DNA from 2 places in the Paenibacillus sp. FSL H3-0286 genome. Region 1 is predicted to be linked to the other one. Evidence: a T-box and tRNA genes for the amino acid it is inferred to sense, from the RefSeq annotation. Region 1 holds a T-box; the other holds one or more tRNA genes.
What was found. A T-box is a leader RNA that pairs with one kind of tRNA and senses whether it is charged. The one in region 1 lies ahead of metG (methionine--tRNA ligase), so its partner is inferred to be a tRNA-Met.

Region 1 (7,411 bases):
GAAGGAATATGGAGTACCTTTAATAGAGAGGCATGGCCGTCAGCTGCGGCTTACCCCGCCAGGAGAAGAGTTATTGAAGCTGTTCGTGGAGATTTTGGATTTATATGATCGTTCAAAAGAAACCATCGCCCAGCAAATCGGAGGTACGTTAACTATTGGGACGATAGATTCTTTAGCGGCCTTTTATTTACCTCCTTACCTGCAGCAGCTAAGGACTAAATTTCCGAAGCTGGATATTCATCTGCAAACGATGCAGGAAGCTAATCTTCTTGCCAAAATAAAAGATGGCGAAGTAGATCTAGGCTTAATGTTGGATCGCACCACTGCGGATTCCATCCTTGAGCGTACGATCGTCAGAGATGAGCCGCTTGTTTTGATAGCTCCCATTCATCATCCGCTTGCCCAGATGGATACGGTAACCCTACAGGATCTGAATAACTGTGAGCTAATAGTCTCGGAGGAAAGCTGTATTTACCGGAGTTTGTTCGAGAATTTGTTAAAAGAGCACGGGATCATATTCCGCATAGGTTTTGAGCTTTCGAATCTGGAGGCCATTAAACGTTGTGTAATGAATGGTCTTGGAATTGCTTTGTTACCCAAAATCGTGGCAGAGGAAGAAATTGAACGGGGAAGCTTGGCTGAGCTGTCCTTTGTTCATCCCGAAATTCATTTTGATCTGCAGCTTCTCATGCACCCTAAGAAGTGGAAATCACAACCACTGCAATTTTTAATCCAAATGCTGTTTGCAAATCATTAGTTTATTCCCATCAGGGTCTTTTACTACAAACCATTTTTGATCTTGAATTTCGGTTACTATATTTACACCGAGCTCCTTTATATAGTTGAAAGAGGCTTGCAGATCATCGGTTATAAGCATAAGAGCAGGTGTTGTAATTGGAGGAGCCCCTTCAGGCTCTAAACCTCCCCACATGGGCATGGTGTCCAGAATGATCCCAGTGCTTCCTTGCATAGTTAACGGACATAAATGACCGTTTATAATCGAATGATCTGCTTCTTGGAGTCCTAGGACTTGGCAATACCAGTTACGGGCTTTTTCAATATCGTGTACGGGGATAAATACACTGCCAATCAAATTCTTAATGGGACTTGTTGCTGAAGAATTTACAATGGACTGTGCTTGTTCATGCATTTGAATCCCTCCAGAGAAGATGCTAGACCTTTATTTGTAATTTATGTATCTAATCTATTTAAAACATAGAATCATCCTATGTGCAAGTTGAATGTTATTTATCGATCAAATCCTAAATTTGTATGCAAAATACAGCTTTATTTAATGAAAGTCGCTGTAAATATTGACATTGAAAATGAGTTTATGTTATATAAAAAGAAGAATTAGCACTCATCTAAGAAGAGTGCTAATCACGATGTGCTGGATAAGAAGGTTATTTTGAAAGGAGATTTATTTATTCATGGCCAAAAAAGAGTTTAAAGCCGAATCGAAAAGATTGCTGGAAATGATGATTAACTCCATTTATACACAACGGGAAATATTCCTGCGTGAGCTGATTTCCAATGCAAGTGATGCGATTGATAAGATCTATTACAAAGCATTAGCTGATGAAGGCCTGGTCTTCAATAAAGAGGATTATTATATTAAAGTGACCGCCGATAAGGCGAACAGAACCTTGACGATTTCCGATACAGGTATCGGGATGACACAAGAGGAGCTGGAGAATAACTTAGGTACAATCGCGAAGAGTGGATCTCTTGCTTTTAAGAAAGAGAACGAAGCTAAAGATGGCCACAACATCATCGGGCAGTTCGGGGTGGGCTTCTACGCTGCGTTTATGGTGGCTGATGACGTTATAGTGATCAGTAAGGCATTAGGCAGTGACGAGGCCTTTAAATGGGAGTCTAAGGGCGCTGACGGCTATACCATCGAGACTGTCGAGAAGGATTCTGTCGGCACTGATGTGATTTTGAAGATTAAAGAGAATACGGAAGAAGATCAATATGATGAATATTTGGAAGAATACCGCCTGAAATCTATCATTAAAAAATACTCCGACTTCATCCGTTTCCCAATTAAAATGGACGTGAAGGAGCAAAAGCCAAAAGAAGACACGGAGAACGAGTTCGAAGAAGTTATTCAAGAACAAACCGTAAACAGCATGGTGCCTATCTGGCGCAAGAACAAAAGCGAGCTGACTACAGAAGATTATGATAACTTCTATGCAGAGAAACGTTACGGCTTCGATAAGCCGCTTAAACATATTCATATCAGTGCTGATGGTGCTGTAGTGTACAATGCAATCCTGTTCATCCCAGAAAATACGCCGTTTGACTATTACACAAAGGAATATGAAAAAGGTCTTGAGCTCTATTCCAACGGTGTGCTGATCATGAACAAATGTGCGGATCTGCTGCCTGATTACTTCAGCTTTGTAAAAGGTATGGTGGACTCAGAGGATCTGTCCTTGAACATTTCCAGAGAGATGCTCCAGCATGACCGTCAGCTGACTCTGATCGCTAAGAACATTAAGAACAAGGTGAAAAGCCAACTGCAAAGCCTGCTGAAGGATGAAAGAGAGAAATATGAGCAGTTCTATAATGCTTTTGGCAGACAGCTTAAGTTTGGTGTCTATAACGATTATGGGATGCACAAAGACACCCTTCAAGATTTGTTGATGTTCTATTCCTCTAAGGAGAAGAAGCTGGTTACGCTGGACGAATACGTCTCAAGAATGCCAGAAGATCAGAAGTATATCTACTATGCTTCCGGAGAGTCGATCGACAGAATCGAGAAGCTCCCGCAAACCGAGCTTGTATCGGATAAAGGGTATGAAATTCTCTACTTCACTGATGATATTGATGAATTTGCGATCAAGATGATTCAGTCTTATAAGGAAAAAGAATTTAAATCCGTATCCAGCGGAGATCTGGGGATCGAAGCCGACGAAGCGGACAAGCCAACGGAAGCGGAAGAGAACGAAAACAAGGAGCTTTTTGAAGCGATGAAGGACATCCTGTCCGGCAAAGTGAAAAATGTTAAAGCTTCCAAACGTTTAAAGACTCATCCGGTATGTCTCTCTGCCGAAGGTGAACTGACAATCGAGATGGAGAAAATCCTGAAATCGATGCCGAATGGCCAAGAGGTGCAAGCGGATAAGGTACTCGAAATCAACATCCATCACGAAGTGTTCCAGTCCTTGAAGGCGGCAGCAGAGAACGACAAAGAAAAGCTCGGTTTATATACGAACCTGCTGTACAACCAAGCCCTGTTGATCGAAGGTCTACAGGTTAGTGATCCTGTTCAATTCACCAATGATATTTGCAAAATCATGAAATAATATGAAGTACAGAGACCATCCAATTGTATTATGATTGGGTGGTCTTTTTATTTCAGCATTTCATTTTGTTGTGCGAAAAAGGTAGTAATCAATACCAGAGTCATTATTTGTGCAACCGCTGATCGAATAGATAATTTCATCTTGTGTGCTTTTTTTACTTGTGACTTCGGAGCAGGTATCGGTTCTGATTCCTGTGTTGCTTCCACCGAATGCATCATTAGAGGTATCGTAGCTATAATTAATCACGTTACCGTCAAACTTCAAATCCTTAAATATGGGATCGCCTTCATCTGTGTAACTTGTAACGCGTATATTGTCTGCTTTTTTGCTGGAGAGATTAGTTATAAATTTCTCGAATTTATCGAGGTTGTACACTTTTTCAAAAGAAACAATATCCCCTCTACTGATGGCTTCTTTGGAAGTATAGGGTTCACTTTTGGGAACAGAATTAACTTTATGATCGGAACAACCCCATACTCCTGCTAGTAAAAGAACAGAGAGTGTAAGCAAATTTACTTTTTTCACTGAGGGACCTCCTTGTAACGTATTTATATAAAAGACGGAGATTAACTGGAAAAGTTACAGAGAGCTTGATGTTTCACATTGACAATAAACAACAAATTGAGTATTATTTTCTCTAACTTGAATATGTAAAAGCAAAGAAGAGAAAGAGTACCACGGCAATTCTTTCAACAGAGAGCTCCGGTCGCTGAAAAGGAGTAAAGAAAACCCTTGGGAATATGGTCTCAGAGCTGCGCATCGAAACCTTATGGGTTGTAGGCTGCGCCGGAACCTGCATCCGTTACAGTGCTAGGGTATAAACGTTAATTAACGTCGTACCTGAAGAGGTAAATGTCATGAGGCATTTATAAAATTAGGTGGTAACACGTGAGTAGAACTCTCGTCCTTTGTGGATGGGAGTTTTTTTGTTGTCTAAAAAAAGGAGGAGAAGGTTAATGAGTAATGTGTTTATAGGTGGCGCTTGGCCGTATGCGAATGGATCTTTACATCTGGGGAGATTATCAAGTGTGTTGCCTGGGGATGTGCTGGCACGATATTTTCGCTCCAAAGGGGATAACGTATTATATGTATCAGGCAGTGATTGCCATGGCACACCCGTAGCAGTTCAGGCTGCGAATGAAGGGATTACGCCGGGAGCTTTTGCAAGCAGATATCATGAAGAGTTTCTGAAGTGTTTTGAACAGCTGGGATTTAGTTATGATCTATATACTCGAACGGATCAACAGCAGCATCATAAGGTTGTGCAAGCGTTGTTTACAAAGCTGCTAGAGAATGGTCATTTATATAAAAAAACCATTGCTCAATGCTACTGCGAGGTGGATCAGCGCTTTTTGCCAGACAGATATGTGGAAGGGACTTGTCCGGTATGTGATGAGCGGGCGCGAGGGGATCAATGTGATTATTGTTCTACGATTCTAGATCCTGCCGATTTGTTAGACAGAGTCTGCAAATTATGTGGGAATACACCAACAGAACGGCCGACAGAACATTATTATCTCAGCTTATCTAATTTTCAGTCTGAATTAACGGAATATGTAGAGGAAGCACAATTTTGGAGAGAAAACGCTATAAAACTGACCAAACGCTATTTACAAGAAGAGCTGCAGGACCGCGCGGTAACAAGAGACTTGTCTTGGGGTGTAGATGTTCCTGTGGCTGGATTTGAAGATAAAAAAATTTATGTTTGGATTGAGGCGGTAAGTGGTTATTTATCAGCCAGTAAGCAGTGGGCTGCACAGTCCGGAGGAAGCTGGGAGGATTTTTGGTTAGAGGAAAAAGGGGCGATTACCGCTTATTATGTGCATGGTAAAGACAATATTCCTTTTCACACTTTAATATGGCCGGCTGTGTTATTAGGAGCAGGAGGTCTGCATTTACCGGACAGGATTATATCTAGCGAATATTTAACCCTTGAAGGGCAGAAATTCTCCACTAGCCGAAATTGGGCGGTCTGGGTACCTGATATTTTAGAGCGGTATCAGCCAGATTCTATTCGTTATTTCTTAATTGCCAATGGACCTGAGAAGCGGGACACGGATTTTTCCTGGAGAGAGTTTATTTATAGCCATAATGGAGAGCTGCTTGGAGCATTTGGTAACTTAGTGAACCGTTCATTGGCTTTTGTAGAAAAGTTTTATGAAGGGAAAGTGCCAAATGGGCAATTAGATAAGGGGTGGAAAGACAATATCGACCTCTTGTATCTGGAATCAGGACGACTTATTGAGGCTGGGAATCTAAAAGATGCGCTGGAGTTTATTTTTTCTTATGTGCGCAAGGCAAACCAGTATTTCGATCTGCAAAAACCATGGATACAGATAAAAGAGGATCAGGTTTCTTGTGATTCTGCAATATACACATGTGTGCAAATTATTGCGAACTTAGCGAATTTGTTGCATCCGTTTCTGCCGTTCTCTTGTGACAAGATCAGGGGGTTCCTGTCGTTAGAACTACCGAATTGGCAGCCTTGTTTGGTGCCCCCTTACCAACAGGTTACTGATTTACAATTATTGTTTGAACGAATTGATATTAGCCGTATTAAAGAAGAAGAGGATAGGCTAGATCAGCAGCAAGTGAATAAATAGAGCTGGTATTTATCCATTCTTGAAGCTTTCAATAAACTTGGAAGCCAATGATGACAAGTATTTATCCTTAATCCAGACGGCGGCGACCCGCGTGCGTAGTGATTCACTACTGATTTCTTTATAGATCAAATTACGGTTACTCGTTAATTCGAAAGCGGATTTGGGGATGATTCCGATGCCAAGACCAGCGTTTGCCCAGAGCAGTGTTGTTCTAGCATCATCATTCATACAGAAAATCAGCGGATCAAAGCCGTTCTCAAGACATGTTTCCCGGATAAGCTGCTCAAAACGGCGGTAGATAATAAGCGGCCTATCCTTTAACTCACCGATCTCAATAAAGTTTTCATCCGTTTTCCAGTCATACTCAGGTGTCATTACGGCAATCATAGGTTCAGCTTGTGTGTAAAGACATTCTAAATTTGTACCATTAAAGGGTGTCCTAACAATCCCGACTTCGACAATACCTTTATTCAAGAGGTCAATGATTCTAAAGGTATTTCCTTCATGAATCTCAAACTTCACACCTTTATACGTTTTGTGAAACTCACATAGCCGATCTTGAAGCAACGTAGCTCCAGAGGAGGAAACTGTACCAATGGCTAGGGTTCCTTTTAAACCTTTGACAAAATCATTGAGCTCACGGGCAGTGGAATCTGCCAGCTCCAGAATTTGTTGGGCACGGTCCCGCAATATGGCTCCAGCTTCAGTGAGCTGCACGCTGCGTGGACCCCGTTCCACTAGCTTTACACCGAGTTCTTCCTCTAGGAGCTTTAGCTGCTGGCTCAGCGGAGGCTGGGCCATTTGCAGTTTTTTGGCTGCAGATGTAATCTGTCCTTCCTCAGCTATCGCCATAAAATATTTAAGTTGTCTAATATCCATATAAAAATCCTCCGAACTTGAGATATGCTAATCGTATGGGAACGATACGAATCCAATATTATTAATATGTGAGTAGATATGCCATAATCATAACTGTTCTTATACATATTTCAAGTGGTTAAATACTTCTTATGTTGGGTGTGGATGAATTTGTTCAAAATTGCAGTATATTTAAAGCCGTACAAAAAAGAAGCGATCATTGGACCGATCTTCAAACTGATGGAAGCGATTCTGGAGCTGATTTTGCCTACCATTGTCGCATTGATCATCAACAACGGGGTTGGCAATCATGACAGCGCCTATGTTTACCGCATGGGTGGCCTAATGGTGCTGATGTCACTGCTTGGCTTCGGCTGCTCCATGGTATGCCAATACTATGCAGCCCGGGCTTCACAGGGATTCGGTACGACACTACGCAATAAGATGTTTAGACATATCACATCTTTGTCGTATGCTGAGCTGGATACCTTAGGTACACCTACACTGATTAATCGGATTACCAATGACGTAAACCAGCTGCAAATTGCTGTGGCTATGCTAATTCGTCTAGTTATTCGTGCGCCGTTTATCTGCATCGGGGCTATCCTAATGTCCATGATTTTGGATTTTAGATTATCG
Region 2 (7,411 bases), 1.1 Mb from region 1:
AAAACACTACTGGGCAGAGGCTGGCGCAAGCGTGAGGTTAAGCTGGAGAGCGCTGAGCCAATTGCGGCAGACAGCCCCGAGGATTGGGCTCTGCTGCAGTTAGTTATGGCGATGCCCATGAAGTATAAAACCGTAATCCATCTTTATTATTACGAGGACTATCCCATCCAGGAGATCAGCAAGATTCTGCAGATTAGTCAGTCTGCCGTGAAGATGAGACTTCAGCGGGGACGGCAACTGTTAAAACTGGAGCTGGAAGGAGCGGAACCACAGTGAAGGAAGATCAGTTTCGAACAACATATAAGAAAGCGGTGGATTCGATGAAACCAGGTGAAGAGATGAAAAAAGAATTGTTCAATAAAATAGAGCAGCGGCAGGAGCGGAAGCGTCCGCGCAAAACCGTTTATATCGCAGCAAGTGTCGTGCTCGCCGCAGGAATCGGTCTGGCTGGGCCTAGTATATGGCAGCAGTTGAACAGTCAGAGCTCCCCAGTGCAGGTTGCCCAGGTAACTCCGGGAGCAAGCAATGCTGGCAATTCAGGCACAGCTACATCCGGCAGCATTGTCATTCCCAAGCTGAAACTGCCAGATAAGGAGTCTGGCGTGAAGGCAGATATGATCGCCTTGGTCGTGTATAAAAATAATATTTATACACAGTCAGCGACTCGCATTGACGCTGCCGATGCTGCTGCTCTGCGCGGTGATAAGTTGGGACGCACTACAGGCGGCATCAACGAATGGAGCGGTAACGACGAATATATTGAGTTAGCCTCGAACATCGGCGAAACGGATCTCTATTCCGTGAAGGGCTATGACTCCAGCTTTCTGATTATGTCCTATTCGGTAATCAACGGCGAGGTATTCGCCGAACTGTATGAGCACACGAACGGCATCACCATAAACAGCGGCGCCGACCTGTTCGGCAAGCTGAATCTTGAAGGCCGAGTTACTTCAGCTCAATGGGAAAGCTTCAACAGTTGGAACAACGGCCTCCAGCAGCAGGCGCCACTCGCCAATGGCGAGGCGCTTGATAGCTTCCTGACAGCCCTCCAAGCGGCTAAACCGCTGGCAGCAGAGCCGCTGATCGAGCAAGGCATCTACGACAGCGAAGACCGCAAGATCATCTATTTACAGCTGGAAGACAACGCCCGAGTAGAGCTGACGCTGTTCGGTCAAGGACTTGTACGCTACGGTCAAGCACCGGTATTCTTCGAGGTCGAATCCGGGGCATTCCAGCAGCTGTGGAACAGCATGAAACTTTAGGAATGCTGGTGGAAACCCAGGGATAGCGGTTGGGACTGCGATCGGGACTGCGATCGGGACTGCAATCAGAACTGCGATCGGGACTGCGATCGGGACTGCGATCGGGACTGCGATCGGGACTCGATCGGGACTGCAATCAGAACTGCGATCGGGACTGCGATCGGGACTGCGATCGGAACTGCGACTGGGGCTGCGATCGGAAGCAATTGAGAACCTCGTTTCGGTCGCCCTGCTCTCCATTGGACAATTTAGATGACTGCTAACAAAAACGGCGCTGCTTCAAAACCATTTCATGGTTTGGAGCAGTGCCGTTTTATGCTTTACTGAATGGTTTATGAACTCGCATACTAGATATGCTGGTTGTAGAGGTGAGACTACTGATTGTTCCTTTAAAAGCTGCTTCTCATTGTAATTTCTGCAACTAAATCTATGAAGAGCACGGCACTAACGAGCTAACGAATTAACGAATTAACGAACTAACCTCCTCCACCTCGAGCTATCGGACCCAGATGTCGCTATTTGCTGATTTTCAGCCTTAAGAGCATGGTTTCGGACTCCATGGACGCTAATGCCTAGAAAGAGGCTCACATGCGGTACTTTTTATGCCCATAGCGACTATGGAGTCCGTTAGAATTGCAAATGTGGAAAAAAACCGCTTTAAGGGTCAGCTGTGTCCGACAGGAGAAGCATCGTTCACGTAATTGTTATCGAATCAAATTTCAAAAGAACACAGGGTCTCTCTCCACTTCCGATTGCTACAAAAAAGGAACGCCCACCATGGACGCTCCTTGAATTTCTTATTAGTCTACTACACTCTAGCTAGTTACGCATTTACACTTTCTGTTTTACGATCCTGTCTTGCGTGTAATGTTTTCATCGCAAATCTTGCGATCGGCTGCGCAACCAACAGTTCAATCCAAAATGCTATTCCAAAGTTTCTCGGCCAGATGTGAAGGAAGTTTTTAAGTGGATCCAGGCTTATTTGTTTCGTCCCAACCCATGTGCCGATAATTGATAGTAAAATAGATAACACTGTGACATTCAATAAAGTATTCAACAGAATCCTTGCATTAAATCCATCGGTTTGTCCCATGAATTTCGGCATCACTTTTCCAACAATCGGTCCTGCAACTAATCTTACGGATAAAACTACGATCATCCACATAAACGGAATAACCTTTAGTGTATCTATATACACTTCCTTACTGAAGCCGCGTTCCAACCCCACAATAATAGGGGCAATAGTGTTAACTGAAATGATTGAAATAATGAGTAAAAATAGTATACCTTCTTTTCCGTTTCTGGGCAGTCTTGTGTCTCCATGCATGTTTGTCATCTCCGTGAATAATATTTCAGATGGCAGACGTATCATGAGACATATATTTTTGGCCCAATAAAAAAGACCAATATCTCTACACACTGATATTATAATTATAACATTTATTTAAAATGAATGTCAGACCTTCTATTTAAAATTCTTAAAATTCTCGCTGATAACGAATAGTTACCTGCATGCGCCTTACAAGAGCAGCAGTGGCAGAGAAGTCGTAAAAATCGTCAATTGCTGTTCAACTTATAATCAAGTTATCTTCAGATTTCTGAAAATTTATTTGTATTTCCCCACCTAATTAGACCTCTCAGTATTCATTTCCGCGATTTTTCTGATTCCCTTGTCCAAACACAATGAATCTCAATTCATATATATATAGCAAACTAATAAAGAGGTGAAGCTCATGGCAACAACAACAGGCATCATTACGAACACAGGGACTACCCCAGCATCCAACGTGCTCATTAATATCGATAATGACAACCTTAGTTTTTCATCTAACGTAGTCTATCACGTTTACGTATGGAATACCTTGGTTAGTAAAGGTTTAGTCTACTCCAACTCATTAAACGTTAATGCTAACACCAGCCAGTTTCTCGGTTTTAATATCGCAGGCAATTCAGCTTATGAAGTCCAATTTCTCGTAACTGGAAACGCACCGGCAGACACGATTATCACGGTATTCGGAACGGATTCGTCAGGAAACGTCATTCCCCATCAAAGAGTGCTGCAATCCGAACTTACTTTCATAGCTCAGCTGAACCCATAAGTACCGAAAACTCTCTGACGAAAGGAGCTTAGCATGGCTAATATTCAAATTTCGCCGAGCGCAAGCGTTCAGTTTGAGCCCACCATCGCGGTAAATTGGCTTAATCCTTCAGTTATGGTTGCCGTAGCTGTAGATCTTCGATTAGGCCCTCCTAATATAGGTTTATACAAATCTATTGACGCAGGTGCCACTTGGACAACAACGTTATTGCCGTTACCGACAGGATTTGCAGGCATCGAAGCACCACATATTGATTATATTTTCCCGACCACTTTCGTAGTATTAGCCCACGCCTTCGATTCAGACGGTCTCAGCGGGTCGATCGTTTCCTATACATCTGCCGACAATGCCTCTTCATTCGGACCTCCAGTCATCGTGAATCAAGGGTTTGGGCAGTTTGTAAATGATGATCAGGTGGTCGTTGTCACCGACAAAGCTGGATCAAGTCCCTTTTTTGGAAATGTATATACTGGTTATACGCATGATTACAACACACAATTCATACCGGGAAATACGATATTCTTCAATCGTTCCCTAGATAACGGTAGTACCTATTCCAGTCCCTCCCTGCTGTCTTCGGTCGAAGAATTCGAAGAATTCCCCGGTATAGCAATTACATTAAATGGGATTGTTATCGTGGGATGGATCAATCAGCCTCCCGGTAATACTGATCTTAAAATTCGCACATCCTCAGACGGTGGGGTCATTTTTACTCCTGAAACCATGGTCGCCAGCGTTGTAGTCCCACCAGATCCATTGCCGGGATATACATTTAGATGTCTGACATACCCTTCCCTCGCAGCAGATATTTCTAATGCACCGACGACGCGAGGGAATGTCTATGCTGTATGGCAAGATTTTCGAGAAGGTTATTCCGATATTTTTCTTGCCACTTCCACCAATTTTGGTGTGGATTGGGGGGCACCAATATCCATTACAGGTAGTCCGGTGGGCTCCCAAAACTTTTTCCCAGCCATCACCGTATCCCCTGCGGATGGTGCAATATTCGTTACCTATTACACTAATCGAGTCAACCCCCTCAACCTTGATGTTTATCTAGCAACCTCTAGAGATGGCGGTATGACGTATACAAACACCCGGATAACAACAACTTCCTTTGACGTCACCGGCATCCCCCTAATTGGGGACTACATCGGTAATGCCATCGTCCCCCAAACAGGCCGTCTAGTGAGCGTATGGACAGACACGCGGACCGGTACTGAGAACATCTGGTTTGGGGATAATCAATAAGCTATTAATCAACTTCTGATGATAAATTAAAAGGCTGTTAAGTTAGTATTCCATCTTCAATAAAGGATGCCGAGCGAATATGCGGCATCCTCTATTGCTTCTTATCAAAATTCAGCATTAACCTGTTCAAAGAAATCATCAATTTCAGCGTATTGGACATGCTTTTAATTCAATCAAAATCTACGGCGTATGGTGCTTGCTACTTAATAGTCTATATGTCATGACTGTCCCCTTTCCTCTACAAGAGTAGGGCAATTCCACAGAATACATACTTTTTACCGTTTTCCAGATGATCTGTGATAAAACCAGAGGATCTAATAACGCCGTGACCAAAATGTGATCATTTTCTATTTTGTCGCTTTTCCAACTCTTCCACTTCTACTTACAAGGGAACCTACAGACAGCAAAAAACCCTTACAAAGTAAGGGTTTTTGATAAGTGGGCCCTGAGGGACTCGAACCCCCGACCAATCGGTTATGAGCCGACCGCTCTAACCAACTGAGCTAAGGGCCCGGATCTAAAAATATCCGAATGTACAATTGCTGTTGTAATAAAATTGGTTGCGGGGGCAGGATTTGAACCTGCGACCTTCGGGTTATGAGCCCGACGAGCTACCGGGCTGCTCCACCCCGCGTCAGAAATAATATTCAAACAGCGACATTAAATAATATACAGTACAAATTGGGTCTACGTCAAGGATGAATTTGTAAAAGTTCTCAAGGCAAAAATCTAACCCCATATCTTCCTTTGCGGGATCGATAAATCTCCACAAAACTTGGGTCATGATAGCCATAAATCCAGCCATCTTGCTCCAGTCTTTTTGCCAAACAGCCTGCTTGAAATCTCGTTCTGAACAGTTTCGCGAAGTATATCCAATTCATGATGCCCTCTTCTCCTTTTCGCAAATTAATCTTACGCTGCTCTGAACTTATCATGCCCAAGTTCCACAAAATAAGCCACCGGAAATCCGGTGGCTGCTACATATTCCAAAACTCAATCCCCTATGGAGTCAAAATAATATGTGGGATCTTTTTCGAGCGTACCCAGCATCGTATTCCCTTGCTTCTCCCAAGCTTTAAGTGCACTCTCGACCGTTCTCTTGCCCTGATAAACTTCTGTGAACAGTTGACGCCCAACATCGTTAATACGGCTAATTCCAGGCTTCTGTGTTTGTAGGACGTTCATCAAAGGATCATTGGCTGGTAATGGTTTGAGCGTATAGAAGGACTCCAAATTTACTGAAGGTACCTGTGTGGTAATGTAATCCTTACGGGAAGTTAGTTCCCCGCGGGTATGGGCTTTAATTTTGGCTACTTCATTACTGTTGACGAACTTGATTAAATCCCACGCATCTTCCTTATTAGCAGCCATAGTGTTGATAGCCATCATATTACCTACCCAAGTACCTACAGCCACTCCTGGTTTCTCCTTAAAAGTAGGTACGGTAACGAAACCCCAATCGACAGGATTATAATTTTTGATCTTTGCTGCATTGCGGCTCACACCTGTAAGCTCATTAAGATAATCGTATTCTCCAATTACCATTGCAGCTTTTCCGGTAAGGAAAAGATCCCCTTGGACAGGACTATAGGAGCTCCGTTCTGTTTCTATAAAATCCATACCGTTTAACCCAGGTGTAATTTGCTTTTTCACCAATTGGCTGTAGGTCGTCCAAGCTTGACTCCACTGTGTTTGATTTACCTCCATCTTATGTCCCTTGTTGTCATACATAGCAAGCTCCAGCGGTGAGACATAGGTCTGCATATCCCAAAAAGGATCGCTCATATAACGGTTCATCGAAAAGCCATATATACGCTTATCTTTATTTGTCGATTTCTTGGTCACCTTTTCGGCCAGCGCGAACACTTCATCCCAAGTCATTCCATCTGTCGGATAACCTACACCAGCAGCATCAAAAATACCTTTGTTAAAATATAACGCACTCGACATAAAGGTCGGCGCTAACGCGTAAAGACTTCCTCCACCCAGCTCACGAACTCCACTTAGCATCGTAGGCGCCATATTGCTTAAATCATATTGATCTCGTACGATAAGCGGCTCCAGCGATTGCACCAGATTATGTTCCACCAAACTCTTAACCAATGTACTATCACCGACGATTACATCAACCGGCTGTGCACCGCCCATAATTGCTCGGATATTCTCCAGATTATCTGGGTTAACCTCTGGATACGTGCTGTCAAAACGAAGCTCATTCATATTAATGGCTGGAATAATCTCAAGTTTGATTTCAGGATGCTGCAATTCATACATATCTGTAAACTGCTGACGAAAAGAAGAATCGTCCTCTCCAGACCAGAGGCTGCCAATACGTAACACGCGCTGTTCTGCAGATGGCTTAGAAGCCTCCGCCCAAGCTGTATGCCTGCTTTCAGAAATTAAAGGCAATAGGAGTGCTGCACATATTCCAAAGCTTAACCAGCGCCGCCATAGCCTTCTATTATTATTTATATGATTCATTCTTGAACCCTCCCATAAAATACTCAATCCATCCACCTTATGAATAATTACCCATAATTCTAGTAACAGTATATAGCTTTATTCAGGAGGGGAAGTTACAGGCTGTTTAAAGTTATGCTACGATTTCTTCATATTATTTCTATAAAAAATGTTCCGCGAGTTTCCTGAGGAGACAGAAATGCCCTTCTGCGACAGGATAATTGCACTTTGTGCAACTATTACATCTGAGTGTGTTGTGCTTCTCCTTTTAATTGCACTATGTGCAGTTAAAAAACGTTATTAGGTGCTTTCGGCGGATCTCTGGTGGATGTAATTGCA

Region 2: it encodes a tRNA-Met, which carries the amino acid that the T-box ahead of metG (methionine--tRNA ligase) is inferred to sense. The anticodon was not compared.

Annotation. Positions count from the first base shown of each region.
Region 1 covers NZ_CP150285.1:4,279,540-4,286,950, reverse strand. The annotation lists gene MHB37_RS19210 (LysR family transcriptional regulator) at 1-757, shown strand, start outside; gene MHB37_RS19205 (VOC family protein) at 728-1,150, opposite strand; gene htpG (molecular chaperone HtpG) at 1,431-3,311, shown strand; gene MHB37_RS19195 (DUF4362 domain-containing protein) at 3,372-3,836, opposite strand; T-box leader at 3,962-4,223, shown strand; gene metG (methionine--tRNA ligase) at 4,268-5,914, shown strand; gene MHB37_RS19185 (LysR family transcriptional regulator) at 5,924-6,793, opposite strand; gene MHB37_RS19180 (ABC transporter ATP-binding protein) at 6,944-7,411, shown strand, end outside.
Region 2 covers NZ_CP150285.1:5,381,404-5,388,814, forward strand. The annotation lists gene MHB37_RS24150 (RNA polymerase sigma factor) at 1-276, shown strand, start outside; gene MHB37_RS24155 (hypothetical protein) at 273-1,262, shown strand; gene MHB37_RS24160 (hypothetical protein) at 2,086-2,589, opposite strand; gene MHB37_RS24165 (hypothetical protein) at 2,996-3,361, shown strand; gene MHB37_RS24170 (sialidase family protein) at 3,395-4,612, shown strand; tRNA gene MHB37_RS24175 (tRNA-Ile) at 5,052-5,125, opposite strand; tRNA gene MHB37_RS24180 (tRNA-Met) at 5,170-5,246, opposite strand; gene MHB37_RS24185 (hypothetical protein) at 5,329-5,493, opposite strand; gene MHB37_RS24190 (ABC transporter substrate-binding protein) at 5,606-7,093, opposite strand.